3 regions of the Cellulosimicrobium composti genome follow, and region 1 is predicted to be linked to each of the others. Evidence: predicted binding sites of a transcription regulator. Region 1 holds the regulator's gene; each other region holds the start of a gene.

The links. Region 1 encodes HrcA, which represses chaperone genes, less so after heat shock. Its sites were predicted from a motif close to TTNGCACTCGNNNNNNNCGAGTGCNAA; they were not measured.
Region 2: a site for HrcA is predicted at 2,118-2,144, ahead of GYH36_RS16665 (Hsp20/alpha crystallin family protein). Genes of this name have one in related genera too.
Region 3: a site for HrcA is predicted at 2,067-2,093, ahead of GYH36_RS01125 (FmdB family zinc ribbon protein). Genes of this name have one in related genera too.

What each region holds. Positions count from the first base shown of each region.
Region 1 covers NZ_JAAFAN010000045.1:11,383-15,792, forward strand. Annotated here, with positions in the region: gene GYH36_RS13250 (DUF3097 domain-containing protein) at 1-305, opposite strand, end outside; gene GYH36_RS13255 (MFS transporter) at 405-1,862, shown strand; gene hrcA (heat-inducible transcriptional repressor HrcA) at 1,941-2,957, shown strand; gene dnaJ (molecular chaperone DnaJ) at 3,067-4,188, shown strand; gene GYH36_RS13270 (16S rRNA (uracil(1498)-N(3))-methyltransferase) at 4,202-4,410, shown strand, end outside.
Region 2 covers NZ_JAAFAN010000074.1:753-5,162, forward strand. Annotated here, with positions in the region: gene GYH36_RS16655 (class I adenylate-forming enzyme family protein) at 1-1,212, opposite strand, end outside; gene GYH36_RS16660 (biotin transporter BioY) at 1,232-1,897, opposite strand; gene GYH36_RS16665 (Hsp20/alpha crystallin family protein) at 2,240-2,722, shown strand; gene GYH36_RS16670 (double zinc ribbon and FHA domain-containing protein) at 2,727-3,620, opposite strand; gene GYH36_RS16675 (vWA domain-containing protein) at 3,617-4,410, opposite strand, start outside.
Region 3 covers NZ_JAAFAN010000002.1:100,340-104,749, forward strand. Annotated here, with positions in the region: gene GYH36_RS01110 (hypothetical protein) at 1-157, shown strand, start outside; gene mscL (large conductance mechanosensitive channel protein MscL) at 246-689, opposite strand; gene GYH36_RS01120 (SAF domain-containing protein) at 815-1,531, opposite strand; gene GYH36_RS01125 (FmdB family zinc ribbon protein) at 1,677-1,976, opposite strand; gene GYH36_RS01130 (penicillin acylase family protein) at 2,258-4,410, shown strand, end outside.

The DNA of each region.
Region 1 (4,410 bases):
GTGCGCGCCGGGGCGGCGGGGGCGCGCGACGTCACGGGCGGCGTGAGGACGACGGGCTCGCCGTCGACCCAGAACCCCGGGCCGAGCGGGAACGTCCGCGTGCGGCCCGCGCGGTCCTCGAGCACGACGACGTGCATGCCGCCCGACTTCTCGACGCGGACCACGGCGCCGACCCATCCCGTCTGGACCTCCTCGACCACGAGCCCGCGGTCCGCGGTCTGCGGCCGCGACACCGGTCGCGCGCGGTGGTGGGAGGGGGCGGGCGTGCCGCCGAGGACGTCGGAGCCGTAGCGGTCGAAGGACACGACCGTCACCCTAGGACACCGTCCCCGCGGGTCCGCGGAGCCCGGGCGCGCGTGGCGCCCGGCGCGCGCGCACCGGGCACGGGGTGGTACCACGGAGCGATGAGCCCCACGCGCGCGGAGCCGGACCCGGCGCGCTGGCGCGTGCTCCCGGTCTGCCTCGGGGTGGGCTTCATCACGACGCTCGACGTGTCGATCGTCAACGTCGCCCTCCCGTCGATCGAGTCGTCGCTGCGCGCGGGCCCGACGCAGCTCCAGCTCGTCGTCGCGGGCTACACGCTCGCGTTCGGCCTCGCGCTCGTGCCGGCCGGCCGGCTCGGCGACGCCGGGTCGCGCCGGACGCTGTTCATGGTCGGCCTCGTCGGGTTCGCGCTCATGAGCCTCGCGTCGGGGCTCGCGCCGACCGACACGTGGCTGGGCGTGGCCCGCCTGCTCCAGGGCGTGAGCGCGGGGGTGCTCAACCCGCAGGTCGTCGGGATCATCCAGCAGCAGTTCTCGGGGAGCGAGCGCGGCCGGGCCTTCGGCGCGTTCGGCGCCACGATCGGGGTGTCGACGGCGCTCGGCCCGCTGCTCGGCGGGCTCCTCATCGCCGCGGCCGGCTCCGCGGCGGGCTGGCGGTGGGTGTTCCTCGTCAACATCCCCGTCGTCGCCGTCCTGCTCCCGTTCGCGTGGCGCCTCGTGCCCGGGCCGCCGCCGCACGCGCCCGGGGCCGGCGCACGCCGTCTCGACCTCGTCGGGCTCGGCCTGCTCGGCGCTACCACGCTCGCCGTGATGATGCCCTTCGTCACGACGACGGGCCGAGGCGACGACGCGTCACGGTGGTGGTGGCTGGCGGCGGCGCTCGCTGCCGGGGTCGGCGCGGCCGCCTGGGAGCGGCGCTACCAGCGCCGCACGGGCGACGCCGTGCTCGACCCGCACGTCGTCGGGCTCGGCTCGTTCCGCAACGGCGCTCTGCTCGGTCTCGCGTACTTCGCGGGGTTCACGGGCCTCTTCCTCGTGATCACCCTCTACCTCCAGGACGAGCTCGGGTACACGCCGCTCCAGGCCGGGCTCGTCGGGACGCCGTTCGCGGTCGCGTCGGGCATCTCGGCGTGGTTCTCCGGTCGCTGGGTCGCGCGGTGGGGCAGGCAGCTCGTCGTGGGCGGCCTGCTCGTGGTCCTCGTCGGGGTGGTCGCGGCGGACGCCGTCGTGCGCGTGCTCGGCGACCGGCCGGGGGCGGTGGGCCCGGCGCTCGCGGCCGTGCTGCTCGTCGCGGGCGCGGGCAGCGGGACGGTCATCGCCCCGAACCAGACGCTCACCCTGTCCGAGGTGCCCGTGACGCGCGCCGGCGTGGCCGGGAGCATGCTCCAGCTCGGCCAGCGCATCGGCTCGGCGGTCGGCATCTCCGTCGTGCTCGCCGTGTACTACGGCGGCCTCGCGAGCGGGGAGCGCGCGGCGCACGCCGCGGGGCGCGCCCTCGTCGTGACGATCGCCCTCGTCGCGGTCGCGCTCGTCGTGGGGCTCCTGGACCTGCGTTCGCGGCGAGCGGAGGACCGCAGGACGCGCCGCGCGAACGCGTAGGATTGGCACTCGGAGGACGAGAGTGCCGACACCCGCCCGCCGACCGGGCGGGGGCGGCGCGGCACGCGGGAGGTGGACGTGAGCGAGGAGCGCCGGCTCGAGGTGCTGCGGGCGATCGTCGAGGACTACGTCCTCACGCGCGAGCCCGTGGGGTCGCGCGTGCTCACCGAGCGGCACGGCCTGGGCGTCTCGCCCGCGACGATCCGCAACGACATGGCCGCCCTCGAGGACGCCGGCTACATCGCCCAGCCGCACACGTCGGCCGGGCGCATCCCGACGGACAAGGGCTACCGGCTCTTCGTCGACCGCCTCTCGAGCGTCAAGCCGCTGTCCGCGCCGGAGAAGCGCGCGATCGAGACCTTCCTGTCCGAGGGCGTCGACCTCGACGACGTCATCGCCCGCGCCGGCCGCCTGCTCGCGCAGCTCACCGGCCAGGTCGCGGTCGTCCAGTACCCGTCCCTCAGCCGCTCCGGGCTGCGCCACCTCGAGCTCGTGCCCGTGGGGGAGACGCGCCTGCTCGTCGTCATCATCACGGACACGGGGCGCGTCGAGCAGCGCACGCTCGAGGTCGCGAGCGTGCCCGACGAGGGCACGCTCGCCGAGGTGCGCGCACGTCTCAACGCCGCGGCCGCGGGCAAGCGCCTCGCGGACCTCGCGCCGGCGCTCGCGGCCGTCACGGAGAGCTTCCACCCGGACGACGCACCGCTCGTGCGCGCGGTGGGCGACCTCGTCGCCCAGACGCTCGCCGAGGAGAGCGAGGAGCGCCTCGTGCTCGCGGGCACGGCGAACCTCGCCCGGGCGGGGATGCGGTTCGAGCACGCGCTGCGCCCCGTCCTCGAGGCGCTCGAGGAGCAGGTCGTCCTGCTCGGCCTGCTCACCGAGATGGCCGCCGAGTCGGGCGTCAGCGTCCGGATCGGGCACGAGACCCAGCTCGAGGGGCTCGCGGAGACCTCCGTCGTGACGACCGGTTACGGTAGCGACGGAGACACGGTCGCGCTCGTCGGCTCGATCGGGCCGACCCGCATGGACTACCCCGGGACGATCGCCGCGGTGCGCGCCGTGGCGCGCTACCTGTCGCGGGTGCTCGGCACGTGAGCCGCTCCGCGGCCACCCCGCCGGGAGCAGGCGCCGACGACGCCCGCCCCCGACCCTTCACGACCGGCCCCGCGCCGGCCTCACGACCCGCACCAGCAGAGAGTGACGTGTGAGCGACTACTACGAGATCCTCGGCGTGTCCCGTGACGCGAGCCAGGACCAGATCAAGAAGGCGTACCGCAGGCTCGCGCGCGAGCTGCACCCGGACGTCGCGGGCGAGGACGCGGGTGACCGCTTCAAGGACGTCGCGCGCGCGTACGAGGTGCTGTCCAACCCGGAGAAGCGCCAGCAGTACGACCTCGGCGTCGACCCGAGCGCACCGGGCGGCGGCACCGGCCCCATGGGCGGCGGGTTCGGCTTCCAGGACATCTTCGAGACGTTCTTCGGCGGCGGCCAGGCGCAGCAAGGGCCGATCCCGCGCGCCCGGCGCGGCCAGGACGCGCTCGTGCGGCTCGACATCGACCTCGCCGAGGCGACGTTCGGTGCGCAGCGCGAGCTCCAGGTCGACACGGCCGTCGTGTGCGGCACGTGCGGCGGCACGTGCTGCCGCCCCGGCACGTCCCCCCGCACGTGCGACGTGTGCCACGGCCGCGGCACGGTCCAGCGCGTCGCGCGCTCCTTCCTCGGCCAGGTCATGACGAGCGCGCCGTGCGCCGCGTGCCAGGGGTTCGGCACCGTCATCCCCGAGCCGTGCGCCGAGTGCTCCGGCGAGGGACGCGTGCGCAGCCGTCGCACGATCACGGTCAACGTCCCCGCCGGCGTCGACACGGGCACGCGCATCAAGCTCACCGCGCAGGGCGAGGTCGGCCCGGCGGGCGGGCCCGCCGGCGACCTGTACGTCGAGATCCGCGAGCGCAACCACGACACGTTCGTGCGCCGCGGCGACGACCTGCACTGCACGCTCCAGGTGCCCATGACGGCGGCCGCGCTCGGGACGGTGCTCGAGCTCGAGACGCTCGACGGCCCCCAGGAGATCGACCTGCGCCCCGGCACGCAGCCGGGCCAGATCGTCACGCTGAAGAACCTCGGCGTCGGTCACCTGCACGGCTCGGGGCGCGGCGACCTCAACGTCCACATCGAGGTCCAGGTGCCCACGGCGCTCGACCCGGAGCAGGAGCAGCTGCTGCGCTCGCTCGCTGCGCTGCGTGGCGAGGAGCGGCCCGAGCCGCGCCTCGCGGCCGCGCACCCGGGCGTGTTCTCGCGCCTGCGCGACAAGCTCTCCGGGCGCTGAGCGGGGGCGGCGCATGAGTGCTCCGGTGTTCCTCGCCGAGACGGGTCTCGACGCCGTCGCGCCGGGCGACCGCTACGTCCTCGACGGCGCCGAGGGCCGCCACGCGGGCGTGGTCCAACGACGCGGCGCGGGCGAGCGGGTCGACGTCGTCGACGGCGACGGGCTGCGCCTGCGGTGCGTCGTCGAGCACGCCGACGCCGGTCGCGTCACGCTCCTCGTCCA
Region 2 (4,410 bases), on a different contig from region 1:
GTCGCACTCGACGACGGCGCTCACCACGGCGCCGAGCCGGCGGTGCGCCGTGCCGAGCACGACGACGTCGCGCACGCCGGGCACCGCGCGCAGCACGACCTCGACGTCCTCGGGCACCACGGTCGACCCGCCCGTGAGGATCGCGCCGTCGCCGCGACCGCGCAGCACGAGCGCGCCGCCGTCCGGCGGCAGGGGGTCGGCGAGGTCGCCCACGGTGCTCCACGCGCCGTCCCGCCGCAAGGGGCCGGTCGCGCGCGCGAGGTAGCCGCGCGACACCCACGGGGAGCGCACCCAGACCTCGCCGACGCTCGCGGCGGGCAGGGGCCGCACGTCGAGCTCGACGCCGGGGAACGGCCGCAGCCCGGACCCGTCCGGGTCGTACGCGACGAACGACAGCTCGACCGCCCCGTAGTACGCGAGGACGTCGACGCCGAGCGCTGCGGCGCGGGCCCGGGCCCCGGCGGGCAGGGACGCGCCGCCGACGACCGCGTGGCGCAGCCGCGAGGGCGCACCCGCGGCGACCGCGGCGAGCACGTCGTCGAGCACCTGCGGCACGAGGTGCACGACGTCGCAGCGCGCGAGCGCCGTCGTCGTGGCGGCCGGGGTGCGCGTGAGGTACACGCCCGCGCCGACGGCCAGCGCGTGCACGGCGGCGAAGCAGTACAGCGAGGACGCGAGCGGCCCGGGGACGAGCACCGTGTCGGCGGGCGTGAGGTCGACGAGCCGCGTGACGTCGTCGAACGAGCCCGCCCACGAGGCGCGCGTGCGCACGACGGCGCGCGGGCGGCCCGTGCTGCCCGACGAGAAGCCGGCCCACGCGAGGTCGCCCGGCTCGGGCGCGCGGCCCGGCGCGGGGAAACCGGCGGCGGGGCCCGTCCCGCGGGGGAGCGGCACCTCGACGAAGGTGCGCGGCGCGAGCGTCCGCAGGACCTCGGCGCGGTGCGCGCGCGGCCACGACGGGTCGCACACCAGCGGCGTCGCGCCGAGGTGGTCGACCGACAGCACCGCGGTCAGGCAGTCGAGCGGGTCGGGCAGCGAGACGGCCACGAGGTCGCCGGGACGCGTGCCCGTCGCGCCGAGGTGCGTCGCCCCCGCGCGCACGTCCGCGGCGAGCGCGGCGTACGTGCGCGACCGCTCGGGCGTGCGCAGCGCGACGCGGTCGCGCGCGGCCGGGTCGGCGGCGTGGGCGAGGACGTGAGGGGCGACGGGCACGCGGACACTCTCGCAGGCGTCAGGACGTCGCGCGGGCGCCGCCCGCGGTGCGGCGGGCCGGGCGGGTGGCCGGGTAGGCGCGCACGACGCCGACCGTGATCGCCGCGGCGGCCAGCGCCTTGAGCACGTCACCCGGGACGAACACGAGGGAGAGCTGCGCGGTGGTCGCGAGCGGCACGCCGGTGACGAGCGCCTGGACGGGCACGCCGATCGCGTAGACGACGGCGACGCCGCCCACGAGGGCCGCGACGAGGACGCGGCCGAACACGACGCGCGCGAGCCGGTCGACGAGCCAGCCCACGACGGCCGCGCCCGCGAGGAACCCGAGGAGGTATCCCGAGGACGGCCCGACGAACGCGCCGAGCCCGCCGCGCCCGCCCGCGAGCACCGGCAGCCCGGCCGCCGCGAGCGCGAGGAACGTCGCGACGGCGAGCGTGCCGCGCCACGCGCCGAGGATCGTGCCCGCGAGCATCACGCCGAGCGTCTGGAGCGTGATCGGGACGGCGTTCCCGAGCAGCGGCAGCGACCCGGGCATGCCGAGCGCGGCGATCAGCGCGGCGAACGTCGCGATGCGCGCGGCGTCGCCCGCGTCGAGCGCGAGTCGTCCGCGGGCACGACCGGGTGCGTCGGCGCCGGCCGCGGAGGCCGTGGGCGGGGCGGGTGCGGTGGTCGGGGAGGGGGTCATCGGGGCTCCTGCGGGGTGCGGTGGACGGTGGCGAGGTCCACTCTCCCGAGCCACGACGCGCGGCGGCGTCGGTGGCGCGGACGACGCGGGCGGCGCGCCGTGCACGGTTCCCACAACCGGTTGGAGGGTTCTCACAACGCCCACCCGGGCGCGTGGGGGCGGTGTCGTCGACCGCGCACAAACGGGCCCGTACGAGGGCCGCGGGTGCGCCCCGAAGGGCTTGGCACTCTCGGGGTGAGAGTGCTAATAGTGGAGGTGTAGCCACCCGCGAGGTGCCTGCCTCGCGGGAGCACCGATGCGGTCCCGGACGGTCCGGGACCGACCGACGAGGAGGTGAGAGGTGTGGCTGCGATGATCGACCCGTTCTCGACCACCTTCGACGCGATGGACCGCCTGGTCGGGCAGCTCGTGTCCGGGGTGCGCTCGACCGCGTCCGCGGCCGCCGGCATGCCGCTCGACCTGTTCCGCACGGGCGACCACTACGTCCTGACGATGGACCTGCCCGGCGTCGACCCCGGCACGATCGACGTCTCGGTCGAGGACCGCACGCTGACGATCCGCGCCGAGCGCAGCCCGCGGACCGACCCCGACGTCCAGTGGCTCGCGCGCGAGCGGCCGACCGGTACCTACGCGCGCCAGCTCACGGTCGGCCGGGGCCTCGCGCTCGACGAGATCACGGCCTCGTACGAGGACGGCGTGCTGTCGCTGACGATCCCCGTCGCGGAGGAGGCACGGCCCCGTCGGATCGACGTCGCGCACCACGCCGGAGGCGGTGCGCCGACCCAGATCACGTCCGGGGCCGAGTCCCGGGCGGCCGAGAGCTGACCGCTCAGGCCTCGCCCGGGAGCGCCTTGCGGACCACGATCCGCGTCCAGGCGCCGAGGTAGATGCGGTCCCCGTCGGCCAGCTCGCGCCGCTGGCCGGCGGGGACCGGGTCCGTCGGGAGCGGCTCCCCGGCCGGGCTCACGTACGTGCCGTTCGCGGACTGCAGGTCCTCGACCCACCACCGCTGGCCGTCCGTGCTGAGCTGGCAGTGCCGCCGCGAGACGCCGGTGTCCGCGCCGCAGTCGACCTGCGGGTGGATGCCGCGCGACACCGACGGACGCCCCACGAGCACGCTGCGCTCGCGCAGGACCACGAGGCCCGGGAGCCCGGCGGACGGCATCGGGTCCTCGGGCTGTTGCGCGGCGTACCAGTCCGGGTCGATCCAGATCTCGGCGACCCACTGGTCCGGCCCGGGGACGGGCGGCGTCGGCAGGTGGGTGCCCGACGTCGCGGGCTCGCCCGCCTCACCGCCGGTCGTGCCCGCGGGCGCCTGGCCCGGCAGCGGGGGCGGCGTCGCCGCGGACGCGGGCGACGGCCCGGGGTCGCCCGGCGCGGGCGTGCCCGGAGACGGGGCCGGGGCGCTCGACGACGGCGGGGGCGTCGGGGCCGACGGCGGGTCGAGCGAGAGCGCGGACGCCGGCTCGACCGGGTCGGGCAGCGCGCCCGTCGTGAAGTCGTACCCGCAGTTCTCGCAGAACAGGGCACCCGGAGGGGCCGCGAACCCGCAGTGCGGGCACTGCGCGGGCTCGGCCGCGGGGGAGGCGGCCGACGCGGCGGGCGACGGCGCGCCCGCGGGGGCCGCGGCCGGCGTCGACGCGGCGCCGATGGGCTCGCCGCACACGTCGCAGTAGTCGGTCGACTCGGACGGGTGCCCGTTGGGGCAGACGACGGCGCTCACCGGCGGACCCGCGTGGTCTTCGTCGAGGCCGTGTCGAGGGCCATCTCGTCGAGGGTCGACGTGTTGCGCTTGAGCCGCACGGTGCCCTGCTCCTCGTTGTCGATGTCGACGACCTTGCGCAGGCGCGAGGTCGCCTCGTCGTTGCCGGTCTGCTGCGCGAGCTGCACGGCGCGTCCGAGCTTGACCGTCGCCGTCGCCTCGTCGCCCGCGGCCTTGGCCGCCAGGCCCTCCTGGATGGCCGCCGCGAGCTCCGTCTGGCCCGTGTAGTGCGCGACCTCGGGGTTGATGCGCGTGGTGAGCGACTCGTCGTCCGACCACTTGGCCTTGACCAGCCCGGACGAGACGACCTCGCCGTTCACCGCGAGCTGCACGCGCGCGGCGAGCTGCTCGGAGCCGACAGGCTTCGACCCGACGCGCACCGCGACGTGGTAGTCGCGCGACTCGTCGCCCCACGAGCCCGTCGGGTAGGCGCCCGTGAGCGGGTTGACCTCCGCACGACGGTTCGTCAGGTCCTCCACCGTGGGTGCGACCTGGCGCACGAACAGGACCTGCGCCCCCTGCGGGGCCCACACGCGCAGGTCGGCCGACGCGACGCCGCGCGCCATGGACGCCCGCATGAGCTTCTCGAAGTCGGCGGCGATCTCGGCCGGGTCGGCGATGAGGTCCACGGTGCCGAGCAGCGCCGTCGAGATCTCGCGGAGCTCGTCGACCTGCCACCGCGAGCCCACGCCGCGCGCGTCGCACTGGAAGTGGCCCGTGACGTCGCGGACCGCGGCGGAGAGGTTCGCGC
Region 3 (4,410 bases), on a different contig from region 1:
CGTGCGGCGGGGGACCGAGAGCGTCGTCGTGCCCGGGGCGAGCGCCGACGAGCGCGCCGAGGGCTGGGGCGACGCGGCCCGGCCGGAGCGCGGCGGCACGGGGGAGAACGACGACCGGCTGCTCGGCGACGTCCCGCCCCACTACGGGCGGCACTGAGCGCGGACGATCCCCACGACGCACTGGTGGCCGCGGCCCTTCCCCGCGGGGACGGGCCGCGGCCACCTGCGTGCTCGGGCGGTGCTGCTCAGACGGTGGGCGGCGGCGTCGGGCGCCCCGGGGCCGCGCTGGGACCGCCGGCCTGCGCCGCGAGGAGGTCGCGGATCTCCTGGAGGACGAGCACGTCCTCGGCCGGGGCCTCCGGCTCCGGCTCGACGTTCTGCTTGCGCATCGCCGCGAGGTGGTTCATCGGCAGGACGATGAAGAAGTAGAGCGCGATCGCGACGCACAGGAACTTGAAGACCGCGTCGAGGATGAGGCCGAGGCTGAAGAGCGCCCCGTTGATCGTGAAGTTGCCGACCCCCGTGAGGTCGGGCTCGCCGAAGATCGCCGCGATCAGCGGGTTGATGAGGCCGTCGACGACCGACGTGATGATGGCCGAGAACGCGGTGCCGATGACGACGCCGACCGCGAGGTCGATCGCGTTGCCCCGGAGCACGAACTCCTTGAAACCGTTGAGCACGCCCTTCATGGAATGGGTCCCTTTCGTGTGGTCCGCGTGGCTGCGGCGCCACGACTCGAGCAGGAGGATCCTCCCAACGGCGGTCGGCTGCGGCAACGGTCTCGTCCGGAGAGTCGGGTTTCTCGCCCGCGGCGTCAGGGCACGAGCACGGCGGTCACCGGGGCGTGGCCGCTCACGGCGGCCAGGCGCTCCGCCTCCGCGGGCAGGACGGCGACGAGCGTGACGACGTCGCTGCTCGTGACGCCGGCGCCGAGGAGGCCGCCTCCGCCGTCGGGCTCGGGCGTGGGCACGACGACCGCCGCGCGCGCGAGGTAGGGGTCGCCGGCCTGGGGCGTCCCGTCGGGATCGGCCGCGTCGACGGGTACGGCCGCGGCGGCGAGGTCCCCGGCCGCGAGCAGGTCCACGCGGTCGCCCGGGCCGAGGAGCGCGGCGACGCCCGGGTCGAGGCGGACCGGGGCGACGACCGTGCCCGCCGGTGCGGCCGCCACGAGCTCGCCGCCCGCGACGAGCGCGTCCTGGACGAGGGTGCCCGCGGCGAGGGCGACCGTCGCGCGGCGACCCACGACGTCGGCCGGCGCGCCCGCGGCACCGGCGGGCACGAGCGCGGCCGGGACGTCGTCCACGCGGAGGTCCGCACCGGCGAGGGCCGCACCTGCCGGGACGTCGCGCGTGGTCACGACGACGGGCGCGGTCGGCGGCGGTGGCGGGCGCAGCGCGCCGACGAGCACCGCGGCGGCCGCGCCGCAGCACACGGCGGCGACGACGAACCGGGCCCGCCACCACAGCCCGCGCAGGGCGCGGCGACGGGCGGACGAGGGGACGGGCTCCCGGGAGCCGGGGCGCAGAGGCATGGGCGCGACCGTAGCCGCGGCGGTCAGGCCGGGGCCGGGGACGCCCGACGGCCTGTGGACGACCGGGGCGGTGCGCGCAGGAGGCCGTGCGGCCCCGTGCCCTGTGGTCGAGCGTGGCGGCCGGAGCCCGGCCACCGGCGTCAGGTCAGGAGGACGCGGCCGCGCTGCCGGACGAGCCGCTCGACGACGACGTCGAGCTCGTCGCGGCCGGGGTCGACGTGCTCGACGCGCCGGACTTCGCGGCCGGGGCCGAGGAGGACGAGCCGCCCGAGCGCGAGTCGGTGCGGTAGAAGCCCGAGCCCTTGAACGTCACGCCGACCGAGGAGAACACCTTGCGCAGGCGTCCGGAGCACTCCGGGCACACCGTGAGGGCGTCGTCGGTGAACGACTGGTGGATGTCGAAGGCGTGACCGCAGGCGGTGCACGTGTACGCGTAGGTGGGCACGGGTTCTCCTCGTTCACGAGACGGCCGCGGTGCGGCCGCCGGCGGTCGGGATCGGGACGGTCTCGGCCGGGTCGTCGGTGTCAACACCGTCTGGCACTCGAAACTTCCGAGTGCTAATCATACGCGGACCGGCGCGCGCCCGGCGCCGGGGTAGTCTCGCATCCGTGTCTGCGCACGAACCCGCCGAGGCCCCCGCCGGTGACGCCGCACCCGGTGCCGACCCCGTGACCCCCGGGGACACCGCGGTCCCTCCCCGGCGCCGCCGGTCGACGCGGCGGAACGTGCTGCTCGTCGTCGCGGCGCTGCTCGTCGTCGCGCTCGTGGCGGGCGCGGCGTTCGTCGTCGTCACGGTGCGCCGGCCGCTCCCGCAGGCCTCGGGGGAGATCGAGGTCCCCGGCCTCGAGGGACAGGTCACCGTGCTGCGCGACGCCCGGGGCGTGCCGCAGATCTACGCCGACACCCCGGAGGACCTCTTCCGCGCCCAGGGCTTCGTCCAGGCGCAGGACCGGTTCTTCGAGATGGACTACCGCCGCCACGTGACGGCGGGCCGGCTCGCCGAGCTCGTGGGTGACAACCCGGACGCCATCGCCGCGGACGCGGTGACGCGCACCTTCGGCTGGAGGCAGGTGGCCGAGGAGGAGTGGGACGTCGTCTCGTCCGAGACGAAGTCGTACCTCCAGGCGTACGCCGAGGGCGTCAACGCCTACCTGGAGAACCGCAGTCCCTCCGAGATCGCGATCGAGTACACCGTGCTCGGGCTCCAGGTCGACGTCGCCGAGCCCGAGCCGTGGGACCCCGTCGACTCGCTCGCGTGGCTCAAGGCCATGGCGTGGGACCTGCGCGGCAACTACGACGACGAGCTCGACCGCGCGCTCGCGTTCGGCGCGCTCCAGGACGCAGGGCGCGTCGCCGAGCTCTTCCCGGCGTACCCGTCCGACGTCAACGCGCCGATCCTCGACCCGGGCGAGCTCGAGAACCCGCAGCAGGTCGCGCTCGAGCTCGGCCCCGAGGCGCGTGCCGCGTACGGCTCGGACCACCTGCAGAGCGCGCTCGAGGCCGCCGACCGCGCGCTCGACGCCGTCCCCGTGCTCGTGGGTCGTGGCGAGGGCACCGGCTCGAACTCGTGGGTCGTCTCGGGCGAGCACACCGCGAGCGGCATGCCGATCCTCGCGAACGACCCGCACCTGAGCCTCGGGGCTCCCGGCATCTGGGCGCAGGTGGGGCTGCACTGCAACGAGGTCGGACCCGACTGCGCGTTCGACGTCGCGGGCTTCTCGTTCGCCGGGTTCCCCGGCGTGATCATCGGGCACAACGCACAGCTCGCGTGGGGCCTGACGAACATGGGCGCCGACGTCACCGACTTCTTCGTCGAGCGGGTGCGCGACGACACGTATCTCCGCGGCGACGAGTGGGTGCCGCTCGAGAGCCGGACGGAGACGCTGCGCGTCGCCGGGGGCGACGACGTGGAGCTCGAGATCCGCTCGACCGTGCACGGGCCGATCGTGTCCGAGGCGATCCCCGCGACCGAGTCCGCGGTCGGCACCCCGGCGCTCGACACGCGCCTGGGCGAGTACGCCGTCTCCCTCCAGTGGACCGCGCTCGAGCCGGGCCGCACCGCCGACGCGGTCTTCGCGTTCAACCTCGCGCAGGACGCCGACGACATGCAGGAGGCGGCAGCCCTCTTCGAGGTGCCCGCGCAGAACATCGTCTTCGCGACGACGGACGGTCACATCGGCTACCAGGCGCCGGGCAAGATCCCGGTGCGCGCGTCGGTGCCCGACGCCCCCGTCCCGTCCGACGGCACGTGGCCGCGCGACGGCTCCGACGAGCGGTACGACTGGCAGGGCTACGTGCCGAGCGAGGAGATGCCGCGCGTGGTCGACCCGGCGGAGGGCTTCGTCGTGGCGGCGAACCAGGCCGTGCTGCCCGCCGGCGTCGCGCCGTTCCTCACGACCGACTGGGACTACGGCTACCGCTCGCAGCGCATCCGTCAGCTCCTCGAAGCCGAGATCTCCGCGGGCCGGACCGTCGACGTCGACACGATGAACGAGATCCAGGTCGACGACCGCAGCCCCTACGCCGAGGTCCTCGTGCCGCTGCTGCTCGACCAGGAGATCGAGGACGGCTTCGCCGCCGAGGGGCAGGAGCTCCTGGCCGACTGGGACTACCGGACGGACACGGACTCGGCGGCCGCCGCGTACTTCGCGGCCGTCTGGCGCAACCTGCTGGAGCTCACCTTCTGGGACGACCTGCCCGAGTCGGCGCGGCCGAACGGCGGGAGCCGCTGGCTCGCCGTCGTGACGAGGCTCCTCGACGACCCGACGAACCCGTTCTGGGACGACCGGCAGACCGTGAGCGTCGTCGAGACGCGCGACGAGGTGCTCACGCAGGCGCTCGTCTCCGCGCGCCTCGACCTGACCGTCGAGCAGAGCAA